Regions from separate parts of the Paenibacillus sp. NN59 genome, predicted to be linked through region 1. Evidence: a T-box and tRNA genes for the amino acid it is inferred to sense, from the RefSeq annotation. Region 1 holds a T-box; the other regions hold tRNA genes.

Region 1 (7,306 bases):
CATACGTGTCCGACCTTCCGGACTGAAGGTTTCATGAATGCGCTCTTTGAAATAATGATGCACAATCCGATTTCGTTGCTGCCATAATTCATTCAGACTGCTTATTTCTTCTTCGGAAAACGTAAAATGATGCCGTGCTTCATGAATAAGTTGCCCCAGTGAACTACTCATCTTCCGCTCGTACAGCTCCTCTAGTTCCTCCTCAGTTACCACCTTGCCTTGTGACAATTTAGTTAACAAAATAAGATTAACCAGTTGCTGTTCCAGCGCCTGTCCATAATATACGGCCAAGCCGTAATAGGCAAACAATTCCTTGGAGTGTTCGCTGTCCAGCATGAAATCATTCTGGAAATCCGTGTTATGCATATGCGAGCGCTCCTTTCTATCCGTGCACCTTGGCTGTTTATTATGTCTCTATCGTAACGAAACTGCAAACAACATTCAAGTTGCCGGAAAAGCCAGCGCATAACTTCGGATTCCCTCCTGTTTTCGTAATCTGAACTTAGATCACATCTGCTCGGGAGCGCGTACGCCCAATAAAGACAAGTTGTACGCCAGACGTTTCGCGGTGTGCTCGGCCAGTTTCACCCGAAAAGCCTTGACACCTGACGGTGCATCCGCAATCCGTTCACCATGATAAAACCGATTAAAAGCTTGGGCAACATCTATCGTGTATTTAGCAATCACGGATGGTTCGTTGCGAAGCACAGCTTTTTCCAGATAAGCCGGATAGTCACTCAGCAATTTCAGCAACGCCCAAGAGGTATCGCCGACAATTGCTACAGGAGGGTTATTCATCTGATCCGTGTCCGAATCCATTTCCTGTTCATCACGTGACACATTAGCGGCTTTGGCAAGCACACTTTGAATTCGGGCATGAGTATATTGCACATAAGGGCCAGTCTCTCCTTCAAAACTTACCGCATCCTCCAGCGAAAAATCAATGTTATTCATGCGATTGTTGCGCAGATCACCAAAGATAATCGCCCCTACACCAACGGCTTCGGCTACCTGTTCAGCCTGCTCCAGATTCGGATTTTTTTCCTGAATAATTTGCAAGGCACGAGCGACAGCTTCATCCAGTACTTCCTGTAAAAAAACAACCTTCCCCCGGCGTGTGGACATCTTCCGCCCCTCGAAACGCATCAGACCAAACGGAATATGCTCACAATGATCTGCCCAGTCATACTCCATCTTGGACAATACCGTAAATACTTGACGGAAGTGAAGGCTCTGCTCTCCACCAACGACGTACAACAACTTATCTGCCTGCATCACATCATGACGATAGATTGCTGTTGCTAAATCCCGGGTTGGGTAGATCGTCGTTCCATCTTTTTTAATGATCAGACATGGTGGCATATTCTCTTCATCCAGCCGAACAACGAGCGCACCGTCACTTTCCTCCAGCAGTCCTTTGCCTCGAAGTTCCTCCACAACTGCACCCATCTTGTCATTATAAAAGCTCTCACCGAGCGTACGGTCAAAATCCACATTCAAGCGTTCATACATCCGGTTAAACTCCTGCATACTCACGTTTACGAAGAAAGTCCATAGATGCTTCGCTTCTTCATCCCCCTGCTCCAGCTTACGGAACCATTCCCGTGCTTCGGTCTCTAGAGAAGGATCTTTCTCTGCTTCATCATGAAAACGAACATATAGTTCAAGAGAATTACGAATTGGATCTGCTTGTAACATCTCTTCGTTTCCCCACCGCTTATATGCCGTGATTTGCTTGCCAAACTGCGTCCCCCAGTCCCCTAGGTGATTCACACTTATCGAGGTATAACCCGCTTCGTTATATAAACGATACAATGCTGCACCAATGACAGTGGAACGCAAATGCCCAATGCCAAAAGGTTTCGCGATGTTAGGTGAGGACATATCAATGACAACACGCGCTCCTTGCCCGAGATGCAGTTTACCAAATGTCTCGCTACCCACTTCCTCGAGCAATTGGGGCGCCAAGACATTCCGGTCAAAACGAATGTTCACATAAGGACCTGCTGCTGTAGCATCCATACCCTCCGTCTGTAATGCAACGGCAATTTCTCCAGCAATAACGGCCGGTGCCTTTCTTAGCGACTTGGCTAACGTAAAACAGGGAAATGCAGCATCTCCCATCTCCTCCTGCGGCGGGACTTCCAATAATCTCAATACTTCTTCTGGTGTAAGCCCGGTTAACGGGGCAATCTGAGTTGCAGCCTGTTTCATTAACACATCGAGCACTCCTTCTCTGTATAATATATGCCTAAAATAAACGCAAAAAAGCTCTCGTCTCTTCAAATAAGAGACGAGAGCTGTGTTAACAGTTCCCGCGGTACCACTCTAAGTGAACGGTAACCTGTATTGCAGCATGCTGCAAGAAGGTGTAACCGATCCGCTCGGTGCAAATAACGGTTGCATGCCGGATTACCCTCAAATCCATATACAACGAACTCCAAATGGAGCCAATACATGGCTTCGGATAACCATCTCACGGGTGCGCTTCACACAGTTCATCACATACCGGCTTACACCTGTCCCGGCTCGCTGTCATGGCCTGAATCTGGGCTACTCTCCCGATCACGGATATTGCTGTTTCGATCATTTCAGATCATTATACATATCCTGGTATGGATTAGCAACCCTGTTATTTTAAAATGATTACATTAGATAGTTTAAGCAACCGCAGACATTAAACGGCAAGCTTCAGCACATCTACGGCAAGCTTCAGCGCAGGCCTGACAATGATCATGTGCATGTTTACCACATTCCGCTGCACAGGCTTCACATGCTTTGACACACAATTCACAGATTTCACCGATGAAATCACTTCCACGTGTCATGGCTTGCGCTGCAAATGCACAGATATCAGCACATTCCCGGTTCATACGAATACAGTCACGAAGCTTCGCTAAATCATATTCTTTCAGACTCGATATGTAACATACGTTGCAAGCATTCATACACTCCAGGCAAGCATCGATACATTGTTGGTATTGTTGTTGTGTCATTTAAAGTTACCTCCCAGGCAAAGTTTGCTATGCTTCTTAATACCCACCAGGGAGGAACTTTGAACCATTATCCTAGTGTTGTTTTACCGCTTCCAATTCCAGTAATTGTTCACGGATGGCAGTTTGATCAAAATGCTCACCGATAAACACAGCTACATTCGGCACATCTCCTTGAGGTGTGATCTTCATGTAATCTGATTCACGATAGGCATACTGGAACCAGAAGCGGCTTGCGGTATCGCTAAACGAAAGGATTCCCTTTGCCCGATATACGTCACGCGGCAAGCTAGCCACAAATTGTTCGAATGCTTCGCTATTCACAGGTTGACTGAAATAATGTGTGTATACCATAACATGTTCATGTGATGTATGTGGCTTGACAGAATGCTCGCCATGGTCGCTTGAATGGTTGCTGTCACGTTGATCCGTGTGATCATGTCCATGATTGCATCCCTGAGTACGGCAAGCATCTGTATGCACATGAGTCTCTCCTGCATTTTTCGATGCATCGCCTGCTATATTGAATTGATGGATGTGAACGTCGGCACCACTATGAAGCAATTTCTCCATAGACACTTCACATTTGACCGTTGGAATCACGGGGGCAAAGCCATTCCATTTATTCAGAAGCTCTTCCAAGTCCTGCAGTTGCTGCTCTTGAACCCGGTCGGTTTTATTCAAAAGCAACACCGATGCGCAACGAATTTGTTCTTGCATTAATTTAAAGGTTTTCCCTTTTTGCTCCTGATACAGGCCTGACAGATGAGCTGCATCCACTACGGTGATCAAACTTTTCAGCTCCAAACGCATATAAAGAGATGTTTCCGTCACCGCATCCAAAATTTCCATCGGATTCGCTGCGCCCGTTGCCTCAATCACAATAACATCAGGTGACTCTTCTTGAACGAGGTCTGCCAGTTGCAGCCCGAGATCTCCTCGTACAGTACAACAGATGCATCCGCCCAACATTTCTGTCATGGGCACTTCCTCATCTACGATCTGACCATCCAGATTCACTTCACCCAGTTCATTCATCACCACGGCTGGGCGCAGTTGTTGCTGTTTCCAGTGTTCTATGAGCTTTACAAGCAATGTCGTTTTACCGCTGCCCAAAAAACCGGACAAAATATATACAGGAATACTTGGTTTTTGTTCATTGATGATACTCATTATTTACACACCTCTCTGCCCATCTCTATCCTTAGTCTGACTCTATTAAGCGAGTGTACACTATCCTTCAATTGTTGTGCAATACGCCTGTTCTGTTGAAGAAAACTTCATTGCCTGATTAACATGAATAGTCTATGCTATGAGGACATGTTTATTTGAGGAGGATTTCAATGACCAATTCAGTTGAACAGCACCGTCAGGAAGCACCACAAACGGTGGCCTGTATGGTTGTTACCGTTTCGGACACACGTACCAAAGAAACCGATACGAGCGGTCAACTTATGCATGAGTTGTTGCACCAAGCTGGCTATCAGGTTGTGGAGTATATCATTACACCTGACGAGACAGAACGGATTCAGACGATTCTGCAAGACGCTGTTGTACGGGATGATATCGAAGCCGTACTGTTAAGCGGAGGTACCGGTATTGCTCCAAGGGATACTACATACGAGGCTGTATCTTCCCTTCTGGACAAAGAACTGCCCGGTTTTGGTGAAATCTTTCGTTACTTAAGTTATACCGAAGATATTGGTTCAGCAGCTATTCTCAGCCGGGCAGTTGCCGGAACTATCGGACGTACAGCTGTATTTTCAATGCCAGGCTCTCGCGGGGCCGTTAAACTTGCCATGGAACGCATTATTTTGCCTGAACTGCGCCATGTCATGCGCGAAATATATAAACCCGTCTGAATCATCAGACGGGTTTGTTTTTTCCACTTGGACATTTTGTAAGTCACTACTCTTTTATTTGTTGCAACACATCTCCAAATACTTGCAGGACGTCCTGTGCATACAGATCTTTCTCTCCGCCGGAAGCCGTATAAACCAACGATACATGCCCTTTGCTACGAATCGTCGTTCTGCCCATTACATTCTCCAGAACGGCATTTTCTTTAGGTTCCCCATACATTTCTTCCATTCTTGCTGCACGGATTTTCGCATCACGATAAATGTGTACTTTCACGATATGTCTTGCACTACCATTCAATAAATACATATATGACATGCCACCATCAGCATCATCCTCGAACATATTGTTCATCAGCTTAATATGTTTGGCAGCAAAAGCGGTTGTTATTTCTCTTGCTAACGTACCGTTTAAGCCGTGACCTTGTTGCTTGGCTCTGAAATTCCCTTCCGTTGTTGCTTCCCCTGTATAGAGCTTCCGTTCCTGCTCAATAGATGAAGATGTGCAAGCTGCGAGAGATATTAGGCTAAGGATTACCAAGCCACTTAACATCAAAAATCGTTTTACATTCCGCCCCATCAGGTTCGGATTTTTCTCCTTTAACAGCATGTCTATCCTTCCTTTCCATAAGTCACAGTACCTGTGACTCTCTCAGGTAGGATTAGCATGTCTAGGAGATACACATTTTATTCCAAGTAAGCACATTATTCAGAGGAGACACGTACAACGGTACGCCCAACTGCACCGCCCAGTAATATGTTCTCTAATGTATGCGGCAACTGATCTAGCGTAATCTCCTGGACCCCCAGCGCAAGTGCACGGTCTGGCTTCCATTCACTGCCCAGCTTGTTCCAGATGCGCTCTCGACGTTCCATGGGACAATACACTGAATCAATACCAATCAACTGGATGCCACGCAAAATAAATGGAAAAACAGTTGATTCAAATCCGTTGCCCCCAGTTAACCCGGATACAGCAACAGCTCCACCATATTGTACCTGTTTCAAGCGCTCCGCCAGTGCTGGCCCCGCAGTTGGATCAACGATGCCCGCCCATTGCTGTTTACCCATAGCTCCCTTGATTGGGGCATCCGCTTCTTCACGGGAAATGACTTCGGAAGCCCCCAAATTGCGAAGCAGTTCCTCTTCTTGCTGCTTTTTACCTGTGCTTGCCGTCACTTCAAAACCAAGCTTCGCAAGGATAGCTATCGCCATACTGCCAACGCCCCCCGTAGCGCCGGTAACTAGTATTTTCCCCATTTCCGGCGTTACCCCCGCTTGTAACAAGGCGTCTATCGAGAGTCCAGCAGTAAACCCTGCCGTTCCAATAGCCATCGCTTCTTTTTCACTCAGCCCTTGCGGGAGAGGCACTAACCACTCACTACGAAGACGAGCATATTCACTATATCCCCCGTAATGGGAGACCCCGGGTTCAAATCCCGTACTAATGACCCGATCCCCAGGTGCAAAACGCCCACTCACAGATTCATCTACCGTCCCGGCCATATCGATTCCAGGTACCATGGGATAATTCCGTATGACGCCTCCTTTTTCAAGAGATGCTAATCCGTCCTTATAATTCACACTGGAATAGTGTACCTGTACGGTCACATCCCCGTTAGGAAGGTCTTCTTTTTTCAACTGCTCAAGTTTGGCTGTAACCCCTTTCTGATCATCCTTACGTATCACATAAGCCTGAAATTGTTCTTTCATCGGTCTCATCTCCTTATTTTCGTTCCAAAAGCAGATATAATAGTGGTCCTGCAAGCGGCAGTAATCCTGCCCACGCCCAGTTTGTTGTTCTTCCGTTCACTCTGGCATCGCGATAGATAGCATACGTAGACAGTAACGTCAGTACTATGAAATCAATCGTCATGATATGTACAAACGAGGATTGATAAAATGCGTCCACGAAGCGTTCGGAATTGCCTTCGATCAACGCATAAAGTGCCGACCCTAGTGTAAGCAACAACAGGATCAGATGGGTCAGCTTATGCGAGGCCACTCGCGAGACACCTCGTTTCGACTGTTTAACAGATGACTCCGGATCATGTACGTCTGTTGGGGAAGGTGAAATCAACGCAAAATAGGGCAATAATGCAAATGCTCCAAGCCCAAAAGAAAACAAGACAAACGGCCATGCTGGCATCCGCTGCCTCTTCGAGGCTGTCATTGATTTTCGAAGTAGAATACATGCATACACAGCCGGAAAAATGCCCAACCATGAGAACACCGTCAGTAGCCATGGCTCCCTGCTCTGCAATGTGAGTAATTCTTTGAATATCGGATCATTCGCGGGGGAGTTCCCCGGCGCCATAAACAGTGCATAAGCTATAAATGCAACCCATAGTAGTCCAAACATATATCTCATCAGCCAGCCCTCCTCTACCTTTCATCCCCTGCTGACATCGGTTTGAAACAGTGTAGATTTTCAATCCTGTTCAACTGTTCTTC
Region 2 (7,306 bases), 2.3 Mb from region 1:
CGTACCCATCCCGAACACGACCGTTAAGCCCTCTAGCGCCGATGGTACTTGGACCGCAGGGTCCTGGGAGAGTAGGACGCCGCCAAGCGGAACCCCAATGGGGTATTTTTTTTCGAATGATAGGGGCTTTTAGCTCAGTTGGTTAGAGCGCACCTCTGATAAGGGTGAGGCCGGTGGTTCGAGTCCACCAAGGCCCATAGTAACTTCATAAGAAATACATGTATGGGGCCATAGCTCAGCTGGGAGAGCGCCTGCCTTGCAAGCAGGAGGTCAGCGGTTCGATCCCGCTTGGCTCCACCATTTTCCCTGATAGCTCAGTTGGTAGAGCACTCGACTGTTAATCGAGTTGTCACAGGTTCGAGTCCTGTTCGGGGAGCCAGTAAGGCCCGTTGGTCAAGGGGTTAAGACACCTCCCTTTCACGGAGGTAACAGGGGTTCGAATCCCCTACGGGTCATATTTTCGGAGGCTTAGCTCAGCTGGGAGAGCATCTGCCTTACAAGCAGAGGGTCGGGGGTTCGATCCCCTCAGCCTCCACCATATATTTTTTTAAATGACGCGGGGTGGAGCAGCCCGGTAGCTCGTCGGGCTCATAACCCGAAGGCCGCAGGTTCAAATCCTGCCCCCGCAATTGTAGCTTTCCTAACCGAAAGTGATCTGGAACCGTGGTGTAGTTGGCCTAACATGCCTGCCTGTCACGCAGGAGATCGCGGGTTCGAATCCCGTCGGTTCCGCCATCTTTATATGGCTCGGTAGCTCAGTCGGTAGAGCAGAGGACTGAAAATCCTCGTGTCGGCGGTTCGATTCCGTCCCGAGCCACCATTAATAAAACAATTTGATACGCCGGTGTAGCTCAACTGGTAGAGCAACTGACTTGTAATCAGTAGGTTGGGGGTTCAAGTCCTCTCGCCGGCACCACTTTATGGAGGATTAGCGAAGTGGCCAAACGCATCAGACTGTAAATCTGCTCCCGTACGGGTTCGGTGGTTCGAATCCATCATCCTCCACCAGTTCTATTATGAGTCATTAGCTCAGTTGGTAGAGCACCTGACTTTTAATCAGGGTGTCGAAGGTTCGAATCCTTCATGACTCACTTTTATTATATGCGCGTGTGGCGGAATTGGCAGACGCACTAGACTTAGGATCTAGCGTCTTTGACGTGGGGGTTCAAGTCCCTCCACGCGCATCCCTTATTTTGCGGAAGTGGCTCAGCGGTAGAGCATCGCCTTGCCAAGGCGAGGGTCGCGGGTTCGATTCCCGTCTTCCGCTCCAATATTTGCGCCCTTAGCTCAGCTGGATAGAGCGTTTGACTACGAATCAAAAGGCCGGGAGTTCGAATCTCTCAGGGCGCGCCATTATAACTAAATTTAAACTATGCCGGCGTGGCGGAATGGCAGACGCGCTCGACTCAAAATCGAGTGGGAAACCGTGGAGGTTCGAGTCCTCTCGCCGGTATATTTAACGGGATGTAGCTCAGCTTGGTAGAGCACCTGGTTTGGGACCAGGGGGTCGCATGTTCAAATCGTGTCATCCCGATTTTTTTGTTTATGCGGGTGTAGTTCAATGGTAGAACTTTAGCCTTCCAAGCTAATAGCGTGGGTTCGATTCCCATCACCCGCTTTATATATTGAAGAAGAAAGAGACACAATCTGTGTTCTCTTTTTTTTTTTGCATGAACAAGAAGTTAGTCCCCTTTTCCTATATTATGTGGCCAAGTCTCCGTCATATTCTTCAGCTATTTTCTCAATTAACATTCAATCCACATTCAGCGAACTCTCTTGTTACACTCCAAGCTAATATTTGTTGATCATTTATACCTTACATTCCTCCAGCATCGTACGATCTCACCCCTTATTTTACGCAAATCCAACCTAATTTTAATAAAACGCTTTCAAAAATAGCTTGCGAAAATGCTCAGCCTGTAATACCATATGAATTAAGCGCTTAACCTTTAGGGGTAAGGCGCTTAAACTTAACTTAGATTAAGCGCTTAACCCGTAAAGGAAAGGATGGCGATCAATTCATGACAACGATTCGACTAACGATGGCTCAGGCCTTGCTTCGATACCTGGATCAGCAGTATATCTCGGTAGATGGGGTAGAGACCAAGTTTGTAAAAGGAATTATCGGAATATTTGGACACGGGAATGTAACAGGCATCGGGGAAGCATTAGAACGCAGCTCTGGAAGCCTGACGTATATGCAAGGTAAGAACGAACAAGGTATGGTGCACACAGCTGCAGCGTATGCCAAACAGAAAAACCGCAAACAGATCTACGCATGCACTACATCTATCGGCCCTGGTGCACTGAATATGATTACTGCCGCAGCAACAGCAACGGTGAACCGGATTCCGGTATTGCTTCTCCCAGGAGATAACTTTGCTACAAGAGAGCCAGATCCAGTATTGCAACAACTTGAAGTAAGCAGTGACTATACCATATCGGCTACAGATCCGTTCAAAGCGGTCAGCAAATACTGGGATCGCATCGTGCGCCCGGAACAGTTGATGGTTGCAGTTACCAATGCTATGCGTGTATTGACCGACCCAGCTGAGACAGGAGCTGTTACGCTGGCATTACCTCAGGATGTGCAGGCAGAAGCGTATGACTACCCGGAATCTTTCTTTGCCCGTAAAGTGCATTATCTGGATCGCAGGCCACCTGTTCAGGCAGCCATTGAACGGGCAACGAAGCAGATCACCCATAGCAAAAAGCCCCTGCTCGTTGCGGGCGGCGGGGTGCTGTACTCTGAGGCATCTGCACAACTGATCGAGTTCGCCGAAGCTTTCGGTATTCCAATTGCTGAAACGCAAGCAGGCAAAAGCGCAGTATCTTGGGAACACCCGCTTAATGTGGGGGCCATCGGGGTTACCGGTTCTCTGGCAGCCAATCGCTTGGCTAAAGAAGCAGATGTCGTGATCGGCGTGGGTACGAGGTTCTCCGATTTTACCACGGCCTCACATGCTGCTTTTCAAAATCCAGAAGTATCCTTTATCAACATCAACTTGAATAGTATGGATGCTGCCAAGTTAGGCGGGGAAGCTATCCTGGCTGATGCCCGTGAAGGCTTGCAGGCGTTGCAACAAGAATTGAAGGCACAACAGTACAGCAGTGCATATGGTTCATCTGAAGTGGCTGAACTTCGTGATCAATGGAATACAGAAGTGGATCGACTCTACGCTGCGGAGCATGAAGCCGGTCTGGCGCAGACCAAAGCCATTGGTATTGTAAATCGCACGATTGATCCATCCTCGGTAATTGTCTGTGCGGCAGGTAGTCTCCCAGGGGACTTGCACCGTTTGTGGCGTACTGCTGAGCCGAAGACTTATCACATGGAGTATGGGTTCTCTTGTATGGGATACGAGGTCAGCGGTGCATTCGGAGCAGCACTTGCAGAGCCGGATCGTGAAGTCTACGCCATGGTGGGTGACGGCAGTTACCTGATGTTGCATTCTGAACTGGTTACAAGTCTGCAGGAACAGAAGAAAATGACGGTTCTTTTATTTAATAATAATGGCTTCCAGTGCATTCATAATCTGCAACGTGAACATGGCAGTGACGGATTCGGGAACGAGTTCCGTTATCGTGAAACAGACAGTGGCCGTTTGACGGGTGAGTATATGCCTATGGATTTTGCGGCTCACGCTCGCAGTATGGGAGCGAAAGCATATCGTGCGGAAACCGCAGAGCAACTGGAACAGGCACTTCGGGATGCCAAGAACGAGACGGTAACAACATTGATTGAAATTCCGGTTGTACCGGGGACCAACACGGGCGGATATGAGTCATGGTGGAATGTCGGCGTACCTGAAGTATCTGTTGAGGAGAAAGTCGTTCGTGCCCACGAGACGATGAAATCAAATCGTGGTAAAGCAAAACGGGTGTAATTCACGCTACTAATCTCATCTACTCATTTATTTTATAAATAAATCTCTTCTCATAAAGATAAAGTCTGACAAAGCTGAACAACAAAAGGAGCCGTGGAATCATGAGCAAGCTGCCATTCCAGCTTGGGATTCATCCGATCAATTGGGTCGGCGAAGATGTGAAAGAACATGGTGATCATACAACTTGTGCGCAGATTCTGGACGATATTCAGCGTCTGGGATTGAAGGGTACTGAGATGGGACGCAAGTATCCGACCGATCCCGCTACACTGCGTGAAGAACTGAGCAAGCGGAATATTAATCTGATCTCCCAGTGGAAATCCGTACTGTTCTCCGATCCGGCATATCGCCAAGCGGAGCTGGACGATTATCGCAGACATGCTGAATTTCTGCAGTCCATGGGCAGCAAGGTCATTAGTACAGCCGAGGTTGGCGGGTCACTTCATTTTGATCCAAGACGGACACCGAATGAAAAAGAAGTGCTTAGACTCAGTGATGCCGAATGGCATGTTCTTGCTGAAGGTTTGAACCAAGCTGGTGCCATTGCTCAGGAGTATGGGCTGAAACTCACCTATCACCATCACGGAGGCACGGTAGTTGAGCAACCTGAGGAAATTGATCGTTTGATGGAGCTCACAGACCCATCACTGGTTTACTTACTCTTTGATACAGGCCATGCCTATTATGGCGGCGCTGATCCACTTGAGGTGCTGCGTAAACATTACGACCGGATTGCCTACATCCATCTGAAGGATATTCGCCCGGATGTGCTGGATCAGGCACGAGCGGAGCAATCTGACTTTGTTGGCTGTATTCGCAGGGGGGTATTCACGGTACCAGGAGATGGTTGCATTGATTTTGCACCGATCCTGCAGGAACTGATCACTCGCGGGTATAACGGCTGGGCGATGCTCGAAGGAGAACAAGATCCTGCCATTCATAATCCGTATGAGTATGCGAAACGCTCTTTGAGTTACATGGAGTCTCTGTACTAGGGCAGAAAAGACACCGCAATTAAAGACAGTTAACCAGCCTAGCATCTATATGTGTAGCAAATTAAAAAGAACCAATATGAATTCATATCAATGGAGTAGAAATCATCTCCTAACCAATCGAGATTCAACCATAGAAAGGGGCTCAAACGCAATGACTTACGTATCCTTTCCAGCATCCAGGAAGAAGGATTTCACTGCCATTGGCCGCTTGTGCATCGATTTGAATGCCAATGAGATCAATCGTCCGATGGAAGAGACGATGACGTTCACCAAATACGTCGGCGGTTCTCCGGCCAATATTACAATCGGCATGTCCAGACTTGGCATGGAGACGGCTTTCATCGGCAAAATCGCAGGTGACCAGATGGGCAGATTCATCCAAAGTTATCTGGAGAAGAACGGGATCGACACCTCCAATGTGGTGACTGATAACACGGGGGCAGTAACCGGACTTGCTTTTACCGAGATCAAAAGCCCGACAGACTGCAGTATTTTGATGTATCGAGACAACGTAGCGGATCTTTTATTGCAGGCTAGCGAGGTACAGGAACAGCTGATTGCGGATTCCAAAGTGTTGTTGATCTCCGGTACAGCTCTCGCACAGAGCCCATCACGGGAAGCGGTTATTCAAGCTCTGACTTATGCAAAAAAACATGGCACTGTCATCGTATTTGATTTGGACTACCGTCCATATACTTGGACATCGGATGAAGAGACAGCAGTCTATTATAACCTCGCTGCCGAGAAATGCGATATCATTCTGGGAACACGAGAAGAGTTCGACATGATGGAGACATTTGAGAATAACCCGGATCATAATGATCAGGTGACAGCACAGAAATGGTTTGATTTTGCAGCGAAAATCGTTGTGATCAAGCACGGAAAAGAAGGCTCCATCGCGTATACGCGTGAAGGGCTCTCACATCGGGCTAACAGTTACCCTGCTCGTGTTGTGAAAACGTTCGGTGCAGGCGACTCTTACGCTGCCGGATTCCTTTACGGCTTAATGCAAGGCTGGACGATTGAGCGCAGTATGAGCTACGGAAGCGCAGCAGCAAGTATCGTTATCTCCAGCCACAGCTGTTCTGACGCGATGCCAACCGTAGAGCAGGTAAATGATTATATCGAACGCTGTGACCGGGGCGAAATTATTCCATCTTAATGAACTGCACAGTCAATTATAAAATACAGCATTCTACAAGCAAGTGATGCACATAAACGAGGGGAGACAGCACACATGGGAAAAGGAACTTCAGAAGCATCTGCAGCAGTGACGAATGTACAGAACTGGATCGGGGGTACTTGGGTAAACCCGACGACAACACGAACCGAAGCGGTTGTTAACCCGGCTACAGAAGAGATTATTGCATACGTGCCGCTGTCTGAACAAGCGGATGTGGATCAGGCAGTACAGGCTGCACGGACAGCATTCAAATCATGGAGCACCACACCGGTTCCTCGCCGTGCCCGCATTTTGTTCCGTTATCAGCAACTACTGGTAGAGCACTGGGAAGAGCTTGCTAAACTGGTGACACTGGAGAACGGTAAAAGTTATGCCGAGGCTTATGGCGAGGTATTGCGCGGGATTGAGTGTGTTGAATTCGCGGCAGGTGCCCCGAACCTCATGATGGGCAAACAGCTGCCTGACATCGCTACAGGACTGGAATCAGGCATGTACCGTTACCCAATCGGGGTCATCGGCGGAATCACTCCGTTCAACTTCCCGATGATGGTACCTTGCTGGATGTTCCCGCTGGCGATCGCTTGCGGTAACACATTTGTTCTGAAGCCGTCAGAGCGTACTCCGCTCCTGGCCGGACGTTTGGCAGAACTTTTCAAAGAAGCGGGACTTCCAGACGGCGTACTCAACATCGTTCACGGTGCACATGACGTTGTAAACGGATTGCTTGAGCATAAAGAAGTTGCGGCTATTTCCTTTGTCGGTTCACAACCTGTTGCTGAATACATCTACAAAACAGCTTCTGCACACGGCAAACGTGTTCAAGCACTTGCTGGTGCGAAGAATCACTCCATCGTTATGCCGGATGCTGACCTTGATCTGACCGTAAAAGAGATCACAAGTGCAGCGTTTGGTTCAGCTGGCGAACGTTGTATGGCTTGCTCCGTTGTGGTTGCTGTTGGCGATGTGGCGGATGCCTTGGTACAAAAGCTGGTGGAAGCGGCGGACCGGATCAACATCGGTAATGGTATGGACGAAGGTGTATTCCTGGGACCTGTAATCCGTGGACCTCACAAAGAGCGTACACTGGGTTACATTGAGTCAGGTGAACAGGAAGGCGCAACCTTGATTCGGGATGGACGTAAGGATCAAGCGACAGACGGCTCCGGTTATTTTGTAGGGCCAACTGTATTTGATCATGTAGATAGCACCATGAAAATCTGGAAAGATGAAATCTTCGCTCC
Region 3 (7,306 bases), 2.2 Mb from region 1:
TTCCTTGTCAGGTAAATTCTGACCCGCACGAATGGCGTAACGACTTGGGCGCTGTCTCAACGAGAGATCCGGTGAAATTTTAATACCTGTGAAGATGCAGGTTACCCGCGACAAGACGGAAAGACCCCATGGAGCTTTACTGCAGCTTGATATTGAATTTGGGTACGATCTGTACAGGATAGGTGGGAGCCTTTGAAGCGTGAGCGCCAGCTTGCGTGGAGGCACCGTTGGGATACCACCCTGATCGTATCTAGGTTCTAACCTGGTACCGTAAACCGGTGCGGGGACAGTGTCAGGTGGGCAGTTTGACTGGGGCGGTCGCCTCCTAAAGAGTAACGGAGGCGCCCAAAGGTTCCCTCAGAATGGTTGGAAATCATTCGAAGAGTGCAAAGGCATAAGGGAGCTTGACTGCGAGACCTACAAGTCGAGCAGGGACGAAAGTCGGGCTTAGTGATCCGGTGGTACCGCATGGAAGGGCCATCGCTCAACGGATAAAAGCTACCCTGGGGATAACAGGCTTATCTCCCCCAAGAGTCCACATCGACGGGGAGGTTTGGCACCTCGATGTCGGCTCATCGCATCCTGGGGCTGAAGTAGGTCCCAAGGGTTGGGCTGTTCGCCCATTAAAGCGGTACGCGAGCTGGGTTCAGAACGTCGTGAGACAGTTCGGTCCCTATCTGTCGTGGGCGTAGGAAATTTGAGAGGAGCTGTCCTTAGTACGAGAGGACCGGGATGGACGTACCGCTGGTGTACCAGTTGTTCCGCCAGGAGCACCGCTGGGTAGCTATGTACGGACGGGATAAGCGCTGAAAGCATCTAAGCGTGAAGCCCCCCTCAAGATGAGATTTCCCAGTATGTAAGACCCCTTGAAGACGACGAGGTAGATAGGCTGGGGGTGGAAGTGCAGTAATGCATGGAGCTGACCAGTACTAATCGGTCGAGGGCTTATCCAATAGCAAGTTTTAAATCGCGTAGGTTTCGTTTCGAATCTAGTTTTCAGAGAACAACACTCTGAATGAAGTGAAAATCGGTACATCACGGAATGTGTGTATGATTTTCAGTTCTGATTGATATGGAAGAAGCTATGCTTCGACCAATCGCGTTTGGTGGCGATGGCGGAGGGGTTCCACACGTACCCATCCCGAACACGACCGTTAAGCCCTCTAGCGCCGATGGTACTTGGACCGCAGGGTCCTGGGAGAGTAGGACGCCGCCAAGCGATTCCCTTTGGGGTATTTTTTTTGCCCCCTCGTTAGGGATATGGGATGTATATGTGGGCCTTTAGCTCAGTTGGTTAGAGCGCACCTCTGATAAGGGTGAGGCCGGTGGTTCGAGTCCACCAAGGCCCATAGTAACTGCATAAGAAATACATGAATGGGGCCATAGCTCAGCTGGGAGAGCGCCTGCCTTGCAAGCAGGAGGTCAGCGGTTCGATCCCGCTTGGCTCCACCATTCCCTGATAGCTCAGTTGGTAGAGCACTCGACTGTTAATCGAGTTGTCACAGGTTCGAGTCCTGTTCGGGGAGCCATGGAGAGGTGTCCGAGCTGGCCGAAGGAGCACGATTGGAAATCGTGTAGGCGTCACAAGCGTCTCGAGGGTTCGAATCCCTCTCTCTCCGCCATAATTCTTTTTTAGTGAGGCCCGTTGGTCAAGGGGTTAAGACACCTCCCTTTCACGGAGGTAACAGGGGTTCGAATCCCCTACGGGTCATATTTTCGGAGGCTTAGCTCAGCTGGGAGAGCATCTGCCTTACAAGCAGAGGGTCGGGGGTTCGATCCCCTCAGCCTCCACCATATATTTTTTTAAATGACGCGGGGTGGAGCAGCCCGGTAGCTCGTCGGGCTCATAACCCGAAGGCCGCAGGTTCAAATCCTGCCCCCGCAATTGTAGCTTTCCTAACCGAAAGTGATCTGGAACCGTGGTGTAGTTGGCCTAACATGCCTGCCTGTCACGCAGGAGATCGCGGGTTCGAATCCCGTCGGTTCCGCCATTTTAATACTTTACACCGCGCCGGTGTAGCTCAACTGGTAGAGCAACTGACTTGTAATCAGTAGGTTGGGGGTTCAAGTCCTCTCGCCGGCACCATTTTAGTATTTTGCAATTAGAGGTTTATAAGTTGTATAATATAAGCTCTGATGGTAATACTAAAAACTCATGCTTTAAGGTTTGATTTTATGGCGATCGTGGCGAAGTGGTTAACGCACCGGTTTGTGGATCCGGCACTCGGGGGTTCAATTCCCCTCGATCGCCCCATAGTTTTCTTTATTGGGGATTAGCCAAGCGGTAAGGCAACGGACTTTGACTCCGTCATGCATAGGTTCAAATCCTATATCCCCAGCCATTTACTATGAGTCATTAGCTCAGTTGGTAGAGCACCTGACTTTTAATCAGGGTGTCGAAGGTTCGAATCCTTCATGACTCACTTTCATATTATGCGGTCGTGGCGGAATTGGCAGACGCGCACGGTTCAGGTCCGTGTGGGCTAACCCCCCGTGGAGGTTCGAGTCCTCTCGACCGCACCATATATTTTGCGGAAGTGGCTCAGCGGTAGAGCATCGCCTTGCCAAGGCGAGGGTCGCGGGTTCGATTCCCGTCTTCCGCTCCAATATTTGCGCCCTTAGCTCAGCTGGATAGAGCGTTTGACTACGAATCAAAAGGCCGGGAGTTCGAATCTCTCAGGGCGCGCCATTATTTCCTTTATATCGGGATGTAGCTCAGCTTGGTAGAGCACCTGGTTTGGGACCAGGGGGTCGCATGTTCAAATCGTGTCATCCCGATTTTTCGTTTATGCGGGTGTAGTTCAATGGTAGAACTTTAGCCTTCCAAGCTAATAGCGTGGGTTCGATTCCCATCACCCGCTTACGATTCAAAGAGTTCTTGCATAATGCAAGAACTCTTTTTTTATTTTTAGTGTGTATAAGTTGGCTTATACGGATCAAGTGAACCGTATGTTGGGGTTTTGTGGTAATCTATTCTTAATCAAAAGTAGAAAAGTTACAGGAGGTTGTTAAATGGGCCCTATTATATTCCTTGTCTTTGTGATGATCGCCATAATTATTTATGGAATTACCCAAACGAGAAAATCGAACAGATTAAAGAAAAAATATGGTGCAGCATTACATTCAGTCGGAATTCATTATTCAGGTCTACCTCAGGTGCCGGAGGGTAAGAAAGTGGATGTACTACTAGGTAACGGAAACTTATACATACAAGCAGATCAACAAATATTCGAGCTTTCACTAAGTAAAGTGAGTGGCGTACATCACCCTAACCAACGAGAAGTAATGAAATTCCAAAGTTTTCTGATTATTGGTTATCATATGAACGGCAGACATCGAAAAATAAAATTAGCTTTTTTTAAGTCTTCAGTAGCTAAAACTTTTTTATGGGAGATCGAGAGACAGTTGTTCACTAATAACTCAAGTAATGGGGTAATTCGATTGTAATTCGTGATCGCTTAGTTTTAGTGGTGTAGAATATACATAGTTAATATATGTCCCCCGGAAAAAGAACATTTGTCTTGTGAAAGCTAATGTTTAAATTATCGGATAAATATGATGAAAATCAAAAGCTCCTCCTGCTTCTATCTAAAGAAGCAGGAGGAGCTTTTGTTTCTACTGCATATCGCTTTACATTAATACCGTTCCAGGATGGTCTGTGTTTTCAGACCATCGGCAGGGATCAACCAGTTTTTGTTTTGAAGCAATTGTAGTAATTGGTTACGTAGACCAGATACGGTTGCTGCGTCATCTGTTTTGAATGAAACCTCGACGATATTTTCAATATCCGTACCTGCTGCGTTGCGGATCGGCCATACTTCCAGGGTAAGCTCCTGACCGTTCCATGTACCTTCATACCGTTGGAAGGTGATTGGGCCATAGGCACGGGCCTGTGTAAGTTGTTGTTTGCCCCAGTTGGAGGCAGACCAGTTTTTTAATTTACCGGGAAGCTTGTCCAGTAGCAGGTTCAAGGCATCCTTTTCAGAAGGCAACTGTGTGCCAGTTGTTTTGGTGTCTACTTTTTTCGTGTTGGAGAAGCTAAGTGTTTGTTTACCATATCCCCAGTCAATTTCAGCCTCGTAGTTATCATCTGATGAATCGAAGCCTTCCTGATTTGCAAGTGTCAGTGCTGCATTGATATCCCCGTTAATGACAGGATAACGCTTCTTGTAGGTTAACTCGAAGTTGTTTTTATCATCCTTTTTGCGAAAACGGACATTCCAACCTTGGGCATCCAATCCGAGAGCATTGGTGTCAAAGTACTCCACATTGATATTTCGTGGTGTAGCGTTCAGCCCTAGGGTCTGGATGACCTCACTGCGCGGTGTTCCATTGGCGTTTAACACAAGCTCCGGCTTGGCGAGGAACTTCACTTCATAAGCGGGAACGGCGTTGGCAGCGGCTGAAGCCTGCGGCGTGTCCAGAAATGTTAGTCCACTTCCCAGGGTGACGATGCTGAGCATCAACGAGGCGGTTACTTTTTTCCACTTTTTCAAAACCAATCACTCTCCTAATCTGGATTAACGTACAGACCCCACTTTACCGTGCAAGTTTCTGAATACGATTAACGGGAAGCGCACATTACGTTAACCTTGCATAGATTTCATGAATGACCCGCGATAGTTTATATAGGTTCAACCGATAGGCTGATGGAGTAAAGGCTGTGTGTTCATAACTTCGTTTAGAACTTCGATGAACCGATTGACCTGAACAGAAGGGTGGCGATCTTTGTTATGAACGGTATAAATATGGCGTGGTGCCTGCTCCCCCGGAATGGGAAGCACCTGAATAAGACCCTGCTGTTCCTCCCACTGCACGGCCATCCGCGACATGAAGGAGATGTGACCGCCAAGTAACACAAGCTGTTTGATCGCTTCCAGGGAATCCATCTCCACGGTGCTCCGTAGCCGGATATCATGCTGTACAAGCCAGTGGTTGGTCAGCCTTCGCGTACTGGACTCATCACCGTGTAGAGCAAAAGGCACTTGGGCAATATCTTCAGGTAGCAAGGATTCTTTCTGGACCAGCACATGATGGGGAGAGCAGATGAGCACAAGATCGTCCTCACACAGCGTTTCGGCGTGTAAAACCGGGCCAACAAATGGCTCGGATGAGATAATGCCGAGATCAAGCTGATGCCGGATGACCATCTCGCGGATAACCGGGGCTGGTTTGACAGACAACAACATCCGAATGCCAGGGAACTCTTGAGAAAACGTATGAAGCATAGCCGGTAGCAGATAGGTAGCTGGAACATAACTTGCTCCAATATGGAGCGTACCCCGGTACAGGCTGTCGTATTCCTTGACGACGCGGCGGGCCTCCTGGGTTAGGGCATTGATTTTGACACTATAGTGAAGCAATGCTTGTCCAGCTTCGGTCAGAAATGTTTTTCCACTGCGAGATTCGAATAAACGAACCCCCATCTCTTCCTCCAGTGACTTCATATGAAACGTAACCGTTGGTTGCTTGATGCCCAGAATCTCGGCCACACTTGTCATATGATGATATTTGTCGATCAGTTCAACAATTTGTAATTTGATCAGGTTCATGTTTCTCCCACACTCCTCTGTTCTACAACTTCGCGGTATGTATAATAATCCGATTCCTCCATGGAAAGCACATAGAAAGATCATACCGTGTCTATCTATAGATTTAATCTATGAACATCAACAGAATTCATCTAAAAAGTTAATTCTCATTTTACAAACATAACAAACAACTCTCGAAAGCGAGCGTTAGACTGAAAACAGTACAAGAGCAGTTTAAAGGGGATAAGCTCAAGCAGAGCAATATAAACGAGATAAGCTAAGCCAGAGCAACAGCAACAGAAGAAATTGAAATAACGGAGAAACACGATAACAGAGTAAAACAAGAGAGTAGTCCAAGGGATATGAAATAAAAGTTTAGTAAAGAGGACAGGCAGGGGTGCTTATGAAACTGGAGTTAACAGGAATTCAAAAATCATTTCATCAAACGCCTGCACTATTGCCCACGGATCTGACGCTTGAACACGGAAAATTCACCACTTTGCTTGGCCCTTCGGGTTGCGGCAAAACGACGTTGCTCCGCATGATTGCCGGGCTGGAACAGCCGGATGCGGGGGAGATTCGTGCAGATGGGGAGTACTTCTACTCTACAGCAAAGCGGATTGATACACCGACACACAAGCGCAATCTGGGCATGGTGTTTCAGGATTTTGCATTATGGCCGCATATGACGGTATATGAAAATGTAGCTTTTGGCTTGAAAGCAGGCAAACAGAAGGCTGATCTGCGGCAAAAGGTGAATGAAGCACTTGGCATGGTTCGACTGCAAGGCATGGAAGATCGGTATCCTCATCAGCTGTCGGGTGGACAGCAGCAGCGGGTTGCTTTTGCCAGGGCGGTAGCGGTGAAGCCGGGTGTTATCTTGTTTGATGAGCCGCTGAGTGCACTGGATGCTGTGCTGCGAGAAGAGATGCGGATTGAAATGATGTCACTGGTACGCGATATGGGGCTCACTGCCCTGTATGTGACACATGATCAGATTGAGGCCATGTCGATGTCAGATGAGATCGTGGTGATGCAGAAGGGGCGGATTTTGCAAAAAGGTACCCCGGAAACGATCTACTCTGCGCCAAGTGACGCTTATGTCGCATCGTTTATCGGAAAGTCCAATTGGCTTACGCCAAACGAATCCATGGTTCGGCCGGAACATGTCACCTGGAACAAAACAAGCCACGATGATCTGGGCTACCCCGGAATTATTCTCAGCGTCAGCTATGTGGGAGAACGCTACGAGGTACGTGTGCAGATGGAAGGACTGGGCGTGTGGACAGCATATGCGAATCATAGATTAAGCGTTGGAGAGAAAGTTCAGCTCTATGTATCGCCAGAACGAATCTGCCGAATGCATGATGCGCAGAGCCAGGAGGGCAGTCCAAAGCCGGATATGAAACAGGATATGAATCAGAATGCTAGTGCTAAACAGCGAGAAGTGATCGCCGTAGCTCGGTAGATAGTGACTTACAGTGAACTACAGCGAGAAGCTTTCTCAAAACGCGAAGCATAATGCAATAAAGACAATAACAGAAAAAAATAAAGAAGATATGATCGAAGAAATGGAAGCAAACACTTGCAGTTATACTCTAATTCGAAACCAAGGGAGCTGGAATGGACATGTTCAATATGAAATCAAGTAAAAAGAGTGCAACACTTTTATTAACAGCAGTGATGAGTCTGAGTCTATTCGGATGTAGCACGGGGAATACAACGACTGGAAACACAGCACAGCCCGCAGGGGAAGGAAATGCAGCAGCGGCAGC
Region 4 (7,306 bases), 3.0 Mb from region 1:
GAAAGGTGAAAAGCACCCCGGAAGGGGAGTGAAATAGAACCTGAAACCGTGTGCTTACAAAAAGTCAGAGCCCGTTTTAGGGGTGATGGCGTGCCTTTTGTAGAATGAACCGGCGAGTTACGTTCCCGTGCAAGGTTAAGGTGAAGAGCCGGAGCCGCAGCGAAAGCGAGTCTGAATAGGGCGAATGAGTACGTGGACGTAGACCCGAAACCGGGTGATCTACCCCTGTCCAGGGTGAAGGTGCGGTAACACGCACTGGAGGCCCGAACCCACGCATGTTGAAAAATGCGGGGATGAGGTGGGGGTAGCGGAGAAATTCCAATCGAACTCGGAGATAGCTGGTTCTCCCCGAAATAGCTTTAGGGCTAGCCTCGGAAAACAGAGTCGTGGAGGTAGAGCACTGATTGGGTGCGGGGCCCGCAAGGGTTACCAAGCTCAGTCAAACTCCGAATGCCATAGACTTACTTCCGGGAGTCAGACAGTGAGTGCTAAGATCCATTGTCAAAAGGGAAACAGCCCAGACCATCAGCTAAGGTCCCCAAGTGTGTGTTAAGTGGGAAAGGATGTGGAGTTGCACAGACAACCAGGATGTTGGCTTAGAAGCAGCCACCATTGAAAGAGTGCGTAATAGCTCACTGGTCGAGTGACTCTGCGCCGAAAATGTAACGGGGCTAAACACACCACCGAAGCTATGGCTTGATGCTTTGCATCAGGGGTAGGGGAGCGTTGTATAAGGGTTGAAGGTGTACCGTAAGGAGCGCTGGACATTATACAAGTGAGAATGCCGGTATGAGTAACGAAAAGATCAGTGAGAATCTGATCCGCCGAAAGCCTAAGGGTTCCTGAGGAAGGCTCGTCCGCTCAGGGTAAGTCGGGACCTAAGGCGAGGCCGAAAGGCGTAGTCGAAGGACAACAGGTCGAAATTCCTGTACCACCGTAAATCGTTACGAGCGATGGGGGGACGCAGTAGGGTAGTGACGCAGGCTGATGGATGCCTGTCCAAGCAGTAAGGCTGGTTAGTAGGCAAATCCGCTAACCGTAAGGCTGAGCTGTGATGGGGAGTGAAAATTACAGTAGCGAAGGTCATGATCTCACACTGCCAAGAAAAGCCTCTAGCCAGATGAAGGTGCCCGTACCGCAAACCGACACAGGTAGGCGAGAAGAGAATTCTAAGGCGCGCGGAAGAACTCTCGTTAAGGAACTCGGCAAAATGACCCCGTAACTTCGGGAGAAGGGGTGCCCCGGTAGTGTGAATAGCACGAGGGGGCCGCAGTGAAAAGGCCCAAGCGACTGTTTAGCAAAAACACAGGTCTGTGCGAAGCCGTAAGGCGAAGTATACGGGCTGACGCCTGCCCGGTGCTGGAAGGTTAAGGGGAGTGGTTAGGGAGTAATCCCGAAGCTGTGAACCGAAGCCCCAGTAAACGGCGGCCGTAACTATAACGGTCCTAAGGTAGCGAAATTCCTTGTCAGGTAAATTCTGACCCGCACGAATGGCGTAACGACTTGGGCGCTGTCTCAACGAGAGATCCGGTGAAATTTTAATACCTGTGAAGATGCAGGTTACCCGCGACAAGACGGAAAGACCCCATGGAGCTTTACTGCAGCTTGATATTGAATTTGGGTACGATCTGTACAGGATAGGTGGGAGCCTTTGAAGCGTGAGCGCCAGCTTGCGTGGAGGCACCGTTGGGATACCACCCTGATCGTATCTAGGTTCTAACCTGGTACCGTAAACCGGTGCGGGGACAGTGTCAGGTGGGCAGTTTGACTGGGGCGGTCGCCTCCTAAAGAGTAACGGAGGCGCCCAAAGGTTCCCTCAGAATGGTTGGAAATCATTCGAAGAGTGCAAAGGCATAAGGGAGCTTGACTGCGAGACCTACAAGTCGAGCAGGGACGAAAGTCGGGCTTAGTGATCCGGTGGTACCGCATGGAAGGGCCATCGCTCAACGGATAAAAGCTACCCTGGGGATAACAGGCTTATCTCCCCCAAGAGTCCACATCGACGGGGAGGTTTGGCACCTCGATGTCGGCTCATCGCATCCTGGGGCTGAAGTAGGTCCCAAGGGTTGGGCTGTTCGCCCATTAAAGCGGTACGCGAGCTGGGTTCAGAACGTCGTGAGACAGTTCGGTCCCTATCTGTCGTGGGCGTAGGAAATTTGAGAGGAGCTGTCCTTAGTACGAGAGGACCGGGATGGACGTACCGCTGGTGTACCAGTTGTTCCGCCAGGAGCACCGCTGGGTAGCTATGTACGGACGGGATAAGCGCTGAAAGCATCTAAGCGTGAAGCCCCCCTCAAGATGAGATTTCCCAGTATGTAAGACCCCTTGAAGACGACGAGGTAGATAGGCTGGGGGTGGAAGTGCAGTAATGCATGGAGCTGACCAGTACTAATCGGTCGAGGGCTTATCCAATATGCAAGTTTTGATCGCGCACGTTTCGTTTCGAATCTAGTTTTCAGAGAACAACACTCTGAATATGCGCTGAACCATTCATCCACACCGCTGTGATGGACCGAATGGAACGCGAATGCATTTGTTTCACAAATGCTCGTTTGGTGGCGATGGCGGAGGGGTTCCACACGTACCCATCCCGAACACGACCGTTAAGCCCTCTAGCGCCGATGGTACTTGGACCGCAGGGTCCTGGGAGAGTAGGACGCCGCCAAGCGAACTCTTTCATCATACATAGAAAACAGGCTCTGCATGTGGACGTTGTACGATGAATTGCATTTGCACTGCAAATGCATATTATTCCCTGATAGCTCAGTTGGTAGAGCACTCGACTGTTAATCGAGTTGTCACAGGTTCGAGTCCTGTTCGGGGAGCCATTTGCTCTCATAGCTCAGTAGGTAGAGTGCATCCATGGTAAGGATGAGGTCACCGGTTCGATCCCGGTTGAGAGCTCTGCAAATGGGGCCCGTTGGTCAAGGGGTTAAGACACCTCCCTTTCACGGAGGTAACAGGGGTTCGAATCCCCTACGGGTCATAGTTTTATCTAATGTTTTTAATTAGGGATGAACATCCCAAAGATGGAGGCTTAGCTCAGCTGGGAGAGCATCTGCCTTACAAGCAGAGGGTCGGGGGTTCGATCCCCTCAGCCTCCACCATCTATTTTTGGGGATTAGCCAAGCGGTAAGGCAACGGACTTTGACTCCGTCATGCATAGGTTCAAATCCTATATCCCCAGCCATTTTAATATGAGTCATTAGCTCAGTTGGTAGAGCACCTGACTTTTAATCAGGGTGTCGAAGGTTCGAATCCTTCATGACTCACTTTTACTACATGCGCGTGTGGCGGAATTGGCAGACGCACTAGACTTAGGATCTAGCGTCTTTGACGTGGGGGTTCAAGTCCCTCCACGCGCATCCCTTATTTTGCGGAAGTGGCTCAGCGGTAGAGCATCGCCTTGCCAAGGCGAGGGTCGCGGGTTCGATTCCCGTCTTCCGCTCCAATATTTGCGCCCTTAGCTCAGCTGGATAGAGCGTTTGACTACGAATCAAAAGGCCGGGAGTTCGAATCTCTCAGGGCGCGCCATTATTACCTTTCATATCGGGATGTAGCTCAGCTTGGTAGAGCACCTGGTTTGGGACCAGGGGGTCGCATGTTCAAATCGTGTCATCCCGATTTTTGTTTATGCGGGTGTAGTTCAATGGTAGAACTTTAGCCTTCCAAGCTAATAGCGTGGGTTCGATTCCCATCACCCGCTTACTGATTCAAAAAAGTCTCTGCACTTATAGCAGAGACTTTTTTTTGTAATGAATCTGAAACGTTGATATATCGTGTTAGGAGGCGATCTAAGACACAGATCGCCTTGTATGTATCTAAGAGCCGAATCCATTGTGTGAAGCAGTACACAATGGGTTCGGCTCTTTTATGTTGCTTTACGCTAAAGGTCAGTGATGACCAGCTTAGTAGCGGAGGTCCTTTTTTTCACAAAAGAACCAATCAATTAACGCTCGTGATGATCAGTTGCTCTCTTACGCATACCGGCCAGTCCCAGCAACCCGAGCAAACCAAGCCATCCCCAGTCCATTCCGTTGTCGCGGTCTGTTGTTGTAGCTGCATTTGTACGTACACTGTTAGTGCGGTAATCCCCATTGTTTCGGTAATCACCATTGGTACGATAGTTACCATCCATGTTCATGTTCAAGTTGCTGTTTGTACGGTCCATGTAGTTGCTATTCTGATAAGACTTTACACGTGAACCGTTGGTATCCATCCCGTTGGTCATATGGCCCTCAGCACCTGCAGAACCAGCCATTGCGGCAACGACTAACATGGAAGCAATAATGGTTGTGGCTTTTTTCATGATGTGAACTCCTCCTTTATGTTGTAAGAACTATCAAGTAATCTGCCCAAATACACAAGAACATTATGTAGCAGGAGGAGTGTTAAGTTATGGGGGACAAACAAATTTTACTGTGAAATACATAAGAAATATGTCTAAAGACAACGGTAAGTGTTAGAAAATCGAAATTTCTCTTTAATTCATTGCGTCAGTGTGGTAAAGTATACAAAAGCTTGCTTTGCCGGTCATGTTTCTTAGGAGCGCCTGTTATCCATGAATGCTAAAACTGGAGAATTGAAAGCCTACTTCCGTATTCCAAAACCTAGAATAATGTGACTGCATAATTATGAATTTTTTAGATTAGTTATGAGATGTTCAAGGTATAAAAAGTACGTGAAAAAGGTATCATGCGACAGCATATGGCTATTCATAGAAGCAGAACAAGAAAATGAATAAAAAAGCGTGTTTTTGTGATGTATTTCGGGGATAATCCCCATTTTTACTAGTAGAAAAATAAAGATTTTCGTACCATTTTATTGTATGATGTTATGAAGGTGTCAAATTTACGTGTACGAATGGAACGATCAGATGGGAGGATAAGCATGACTGAAACTACGGTAACCGCCAGCAAAAGCCAATCCAACAACCTGCTTCGGCGAGACGTGCGGTTCCTGGGCAACATACTCGGAGAAGTTCTTGTCCATCAAGGAGGCACGGAGCTTCTAGATGTCGTTGAGAAGATTCGGGAAACGAGCAAATCGTTGCGTGCAGAGTTTTTGCCAGAACTGTATGAAGAGTTCAAAACGATGATCCAGGAATTAGACTCGGACAATCGTCATCAGGTTATTCGGGCTTTCGCTATTTATTTTCAATTAGTTAATATTGCTGAACAAAACCATCGGATTCGGCGTAAACGGGATTATGAGCGTTCTGCGGGAGATGCTGTACAGCCAGGTTCGATTGAAAAGGCAGTACAGGACCTAAAAGAACGTGGATTGTCTCATACCGAAGTAGAAGAGATTCTGGATGATTTATCACTGGAACTCGTGATGACAGCTCACCCGACAGAAGCGATGCGCCGGGTTATTCTGGATATCCATAAACGGATTTCTGAAGATGTCATGCTACTGGACAATCCTACGCTGACGTTGCGTGAACGTGAACAACTGCGTGAGAAACTGTTGAATGAGGTTATTACGCTCTGGCAGACAGATGAGCTTCGCGATCGCAAACCGACTGTACTCGATGAAGTGCGGAACGGGATGTATTACTTTCATGAAACGTTGTTCCACGTACTTCCGGATGTATATCAGGAACTGGAACGTTGCCTGAATAAATTTTATCCAGACCATGACTGGCATGTGCCGACGTATTTGCGTTTCGGTTCCTGGATTGGTGGAGACCGGGATGGAAATCCATCGGTAACTTCAGATGTAACATGGCAAACGCTTCTCATGCAACGCAAGCTCGCTTTGCGTGAGTATCAGCGGATTATGATTGAACTTATGGGACACCTCAGCTTCAGCACCAACATCATTCATATCTCGGATGAACTGGCGCAGTCGATTGAGCAGGATCGCAACTGTGTTACTTTGAAAAAAGTGGACATTTGGCGTAATGAAAAAGAGCCTTATCGCATTAAACTGGCTTACATGATTGCCAAGCTGAACAATGTCCTTGATGAGGACAAGGTTGGTCAGCCGGATCGCTACCAGAACGCTCAAGATCTGATTGATGATCTGTTAATTATCGACCGTAGCTTGCGTCATCATTTTGCTGACTATGTAGCAGACACAACGGTTCGTAAAATGATTCGTCAGGTTGAACTGTTCGGATTCCATACCGCTGCCCTGGATGTGCGTCAGCACAGCAAGGAGCATGAAAGTGCGATGTCGGAAATTTTAGCAAAAATGAACATTGTAGACGATTATGCACGTCTGACGGAAGACGGGAAAATCGATCTGCTTGCTCGTTTGCTGGATGATCCAAGACCGCTTACTTCTCCGTATCATCAGTACACGGAAGGAACGAGAGAGTGTCTGGATGTCTTCCGTGCAATTAAGCGTGCACAGAATGAGTTCGGTACAGGCTGTATCACGAGTTACTTGATCAGTATGACACAAGGAGCAAGTGATCTACTTGAAGTGATGGTATTTGCCAAAGAGGTTGGTTTGTTCTCCAAAGGGGCAAACGGTGAAGTGATCTCTACACTGCAAGCTGTTCCGTTGTTTGAAACGATTGACGACCTTCATGCAGCATCGGAAATTATGCAACGATTGTTTAACTTACCTATATATCGTGCAAGCGTGACTGGACGTAATGAGTTGCACGAAATTATGCTTGGATACTCCGACAGTAATAAAGATGGCGGTGTAGTTACGGCAAACTGGGAACTGCGCGTAGCGATGAATGCGATTACGGCTGTGGGCAATGAGCATGGTGTGAAGCTGAAATTCTTCCACGGACGCGGCGGAGCGCTCGGACGTGGCGGCATGCCACTGAACCGTAGTATTCTTGCACAGCCTCCTCATACGATTGGCGGCGGCATCAAAATTACGGAGCAAGGTGAAGTTATTTCATCTCGTTATTCTCTCCAAGGAATTGCTTACCGCAGTTTGGAGCAGGCTACTTCGGCGCTAATCACAGCGGCTTTGAATGGTCTGGAGCCGCAAGAGTCGGCGTCAGAGCAAGCTTGGGATGAGATTATTAAGGACATCTCGGAAGTGTCACTGACGAAGTATCAGGATCTCATTTTCCGTGACCCGGATTTCTTCACGTTCTTTAAAGAGTCTACGCCGCTTCCAGAAGTAGGCGAACTCAATATTGGTTCACGTCCATCCAAACGGAAGGGCAGTGACAAGTTTGAAGACTTGCGTGCGATTCCTTGGGTATTTGCCTGGACACAAAGCCGTTACTTGCTTCCGGCTTGGTATGCGGCAGGTACGGGGTTGCAAAGTTACTATCAGGGCAAAGAGGAGAACCTGAACGTCCTGAAAGAAATGTATGCTAACTTCCCGT

The links. The T-box of region 1 lies ahead of argS (arginine--tRNA ligase). A T-box ahead of a tRNA ligase gene usually reads a tRNA of that ligase, here a tRNA-Arg.
Region 2: it has a tRNA-Arg gene. The T-box ahead of argS (arginine--tRNA ligase) is inferred to sense a tRNA for this amino acid. The anticodon was not compared.
Region 3: it has a tRNA-Arg gene. The T-box ahead of argS (arginine--tRNA ligase) is inferred to sense a tRNA for this amino acid. The anticodon was not compared.
Region 4: it has a tRNA-Arg gene. The T-box ahead of argS (arginine--tRNA ligase) is inferred to sense a tRNA for this amino acid. The anticodon was not compared.

The regions. Positions count from the first base shown of each region.
Region 1 is NZ_CP199678.1:2,609,952-2,617,257, reverse strand. Features, by position in the region: gene ACT89M_RS11675 (hypothetical protein) at 1-366, opposite strand, end outside; gene argS (arginine--tRNA ligase) at 508-2,220, opposite strand; T-box leader at 2,287-2,578, opposite strand; gene ACT89M_RS11665 (four-helix bundle copper-binding protein) at 2,661-2,996, opposite strand; gene ACT89M_RS11660 (CobW family GTP-binding protein) at 3,069-4,166, opposite strand; gene ACT89M_RS11655 (MogA/MoaB family molybdenum cofactor biosynthesis protein) at 4,337-4,855, shown strand; gene ACT89M_RS11650 (hypothetical protein) at 4,902-5,462, opposite strand; gene ACT89M_RS11645 (oxidoreductase) at 5,558-6,565, opposite strand; gene ACT89M_RS11640 (hypothetical protein) at 6,579-7,223, opposite strand.
Region 2 is NZ_CP199678.1:328,192-335,497, forward strand. Features, by position in the region: rRNA gene rrf (5S ribosomal RNA) at 1-88, shown strand, start outside; tRNA gene ACT89M_RS01440 (tRNA-Ile) at 124-197, shown strand; tRNA gene ACT89M_RS01445 (tRNA-Ala) at 225-300, shown strand; tRNA gene ACT89M_RS01450 (tRNA-Asn) at 304-379, shown strand; tRNA gene ACT89M_RS01455 (tRNA-Glu) at 384-455, shown strand; tRNA gene ACT89M_RS01460 (tRNA-Val) at 463-538, shown strand; tRNA gene ACT89M_RS01465 (tRNA-Met) at 556-629, shown strand; tRNA gene ACT89M_RS01470 (tRNA-Asp) at 658-735, shown strand; tRNA gene ACT89M_RS01475 (tRNA-Phe) at 745-820, shown strand; tRNA gene ACT89M_RS01480 (tRNA-Thr) at 841-916, shown strand; tRNA gene ACT89M_RS01485 (tRNA-Tyr) at 923-1,008, shown strand; tRNA gene ACT89M_RS01490 (tRNA-Lys) at 1,019-1,091, shown strand; tRNA gene ACT89M_RS01495 (tRNA-Leu) at 1,104-1,184, shown strand; tRNA gene ACT89M_RS01500 (tRNA-Gly) at 1,196-1,270, shown strand; tRNA gene ACT89M_RS01505 (tRNA-Arg) at 1,277-1,353, shown strand; tRNA gene ACT89M_RS01510 (tRNA-Leu) at 1,375-1,453, shown strand; tRNA gene ACT89M_RS01515 (tRNA-Pro) at 1,461-1,534, shown strand; tRNA gene ACT89M_RS01520 (tRNA-Gly) at 1,548-1,618, shown strand; gene iolD (3D-(3,5/4)-trihydroxycyclohexane-1,2-dione acylhydrolase (decyclizing)) at 2,022-3,887, shown strand; gene iolE (myo-inosose-2 dehydratase) at 3,989-4,882, shown strand; gene iolC (5-dehydro-2-deoxygluconokinase) at 5,034-6,044, shown strand; gene ACT89M_RS01540 (CoA-acylating methylmalonate-semialdehyde dehydrogenase) at 6,120-7,306, shown strand, end outside.
Region 3 is NZ_CP199678.1:362,104-369,409, forward strand. Features, by position in the region: rRNA gene ACT89M_RS01660 (23S ribosomal RNA) at 1-953, shown strand, start outside; rRNA gene rrf (5S ribosomal RNA) at 1,103-1,219, shown strand; tRNA gene ACT89M_RS01670 (tRNA-Ile) at 1,276-1,349, shown strand; tRNA gene ACT89M_RS01675 (tRNA-Ala) at 1,377-1,452, shown strand; tRNA gene ACT89M_RS01680 (tRNA-Asn) at 1,454-1,529, shown strand; tRNA gene ACT89M_RS01685 (tRNA-Ser) at 1,531-1,622, shown strand; tRNA gene ACT89M_RS01690 (tRNA-Glu) at 1,640-1,711, shown strand; tRNA gene ACT89M_RS01695 (tRNA-Val) at 1,719-1,794, shown strand; tRNA gene ACT89M_RS01700 (tRNA-Met) at 1,812-1,885, shown strand; tRNA gene ACT89M_RS01705 (tRNA-Asp) at 1,914-1,991, shown strand; tRNA gene ACT89M_RS01710 (tRNA-Thr) at 2,011-2,086, shown strand; tRNA gene ACT89M_RS01715 (tRNA-His) at 2,179-2,254, shown strand; tRNA gene ACT89M_RS01720 (tRNA-Gln) at 2,268-2,342, shown strand; tRNA gene ACT89M_RS01725 (tRNA-Lys) at 2,351-2,423, shown strand; tRNA gene ACT89M_RS01730 (tRNA-Leu) at 2,436-2,523, shown strand; tRNA gene ACT89M_RS01735 (tRNA-Gly) at 2,532-2,606, shown strand; tRNA gene ACT89M_RS01740 (tRNA-Arg) at 2,613-2,689, shown strand; tRNA gene ACT89M_RS01745 (tRNA-Pro) at 2,705-2,778, shown strand; tRNA gene ACT89M_RS01750 (tRNA-Gly) at 2,791-2,861, shown strand; gene ACT89M_RS01755 (hypothetical protein) at 3,013-3,447, shown strand; gene ACT89M_RS01760 (hypothetical protein) at 3,636-4,496, opposite strand; gene ACT89M_RS01765 (LysR substrate-binding domain-containing protein) at 4,635-5,552, opposite strand; gene ACT89M_RS01770 (ABC transporter ATP-binding protein) at 5,935-6,999, shown strand; gene ACT89M_RS01775 (ABC transporter substrate-binding protein) at 7,161-7,306, shown strand, end outside.
Region 4 is NZ_CP199678.1:5,643,731-5,651,036, reverse strand. Features, by position in the region: rRNA gene ACT89M_RS24695 (23S ribosomal RNA) at 1-2,412, shown strand, start outside; rRNA gene rrf (5S ribosomal RNA) at 2,552-2,668, shown strand; tRNA gene ACT89M_RS24685 (tRNA-Asn) at 2,753-2,828, shown strand; tRNA gene ACT89M_RS24680 (tRNA-Thr) at 2,832-2,904, shown strand; tRNA gene ACT89M_RS24675 (tRNA-Glu) at 2,915-2,986, shown strand; tRNA gene ACT89M_RS24670 (tRNA-Val) at 3,032-3,107, shown strand; tRNA gene ACT89M_RS24665 (tRNA-Gln) at 3,116-3,190, shown strand; tRNA gene ACT89M_RS24660 (tRNA-Lys) at 3,200-3,272, shown strand; tRNA gene ACT89M_RS24655 (tRNA-Leu) at 3,285-3,365, shown strand; tRNA gene ACT89M_RS24650 (tRNA-Gly) at 3,377-3,451, shown strand; tRNA gene ACT89M_RS24645 (tRNA-Arg) at 3,458-3,534, shown strand; tRNA gene ACT89M_RS24640 (tRNA-Pro) at 3,551-3,624, shown strand; tRNA gene ACT89M_RS24635 (tRNA-Gly) at 3,636-3,706, shown strand; gene ACT89M_RS24630 (WGxxGxxG family protein) at 3,950-4,309, opposite strand; gene ppc (phosphoenolpyruvate carboxylase) at 4,891-7,306, shown strand, end outside.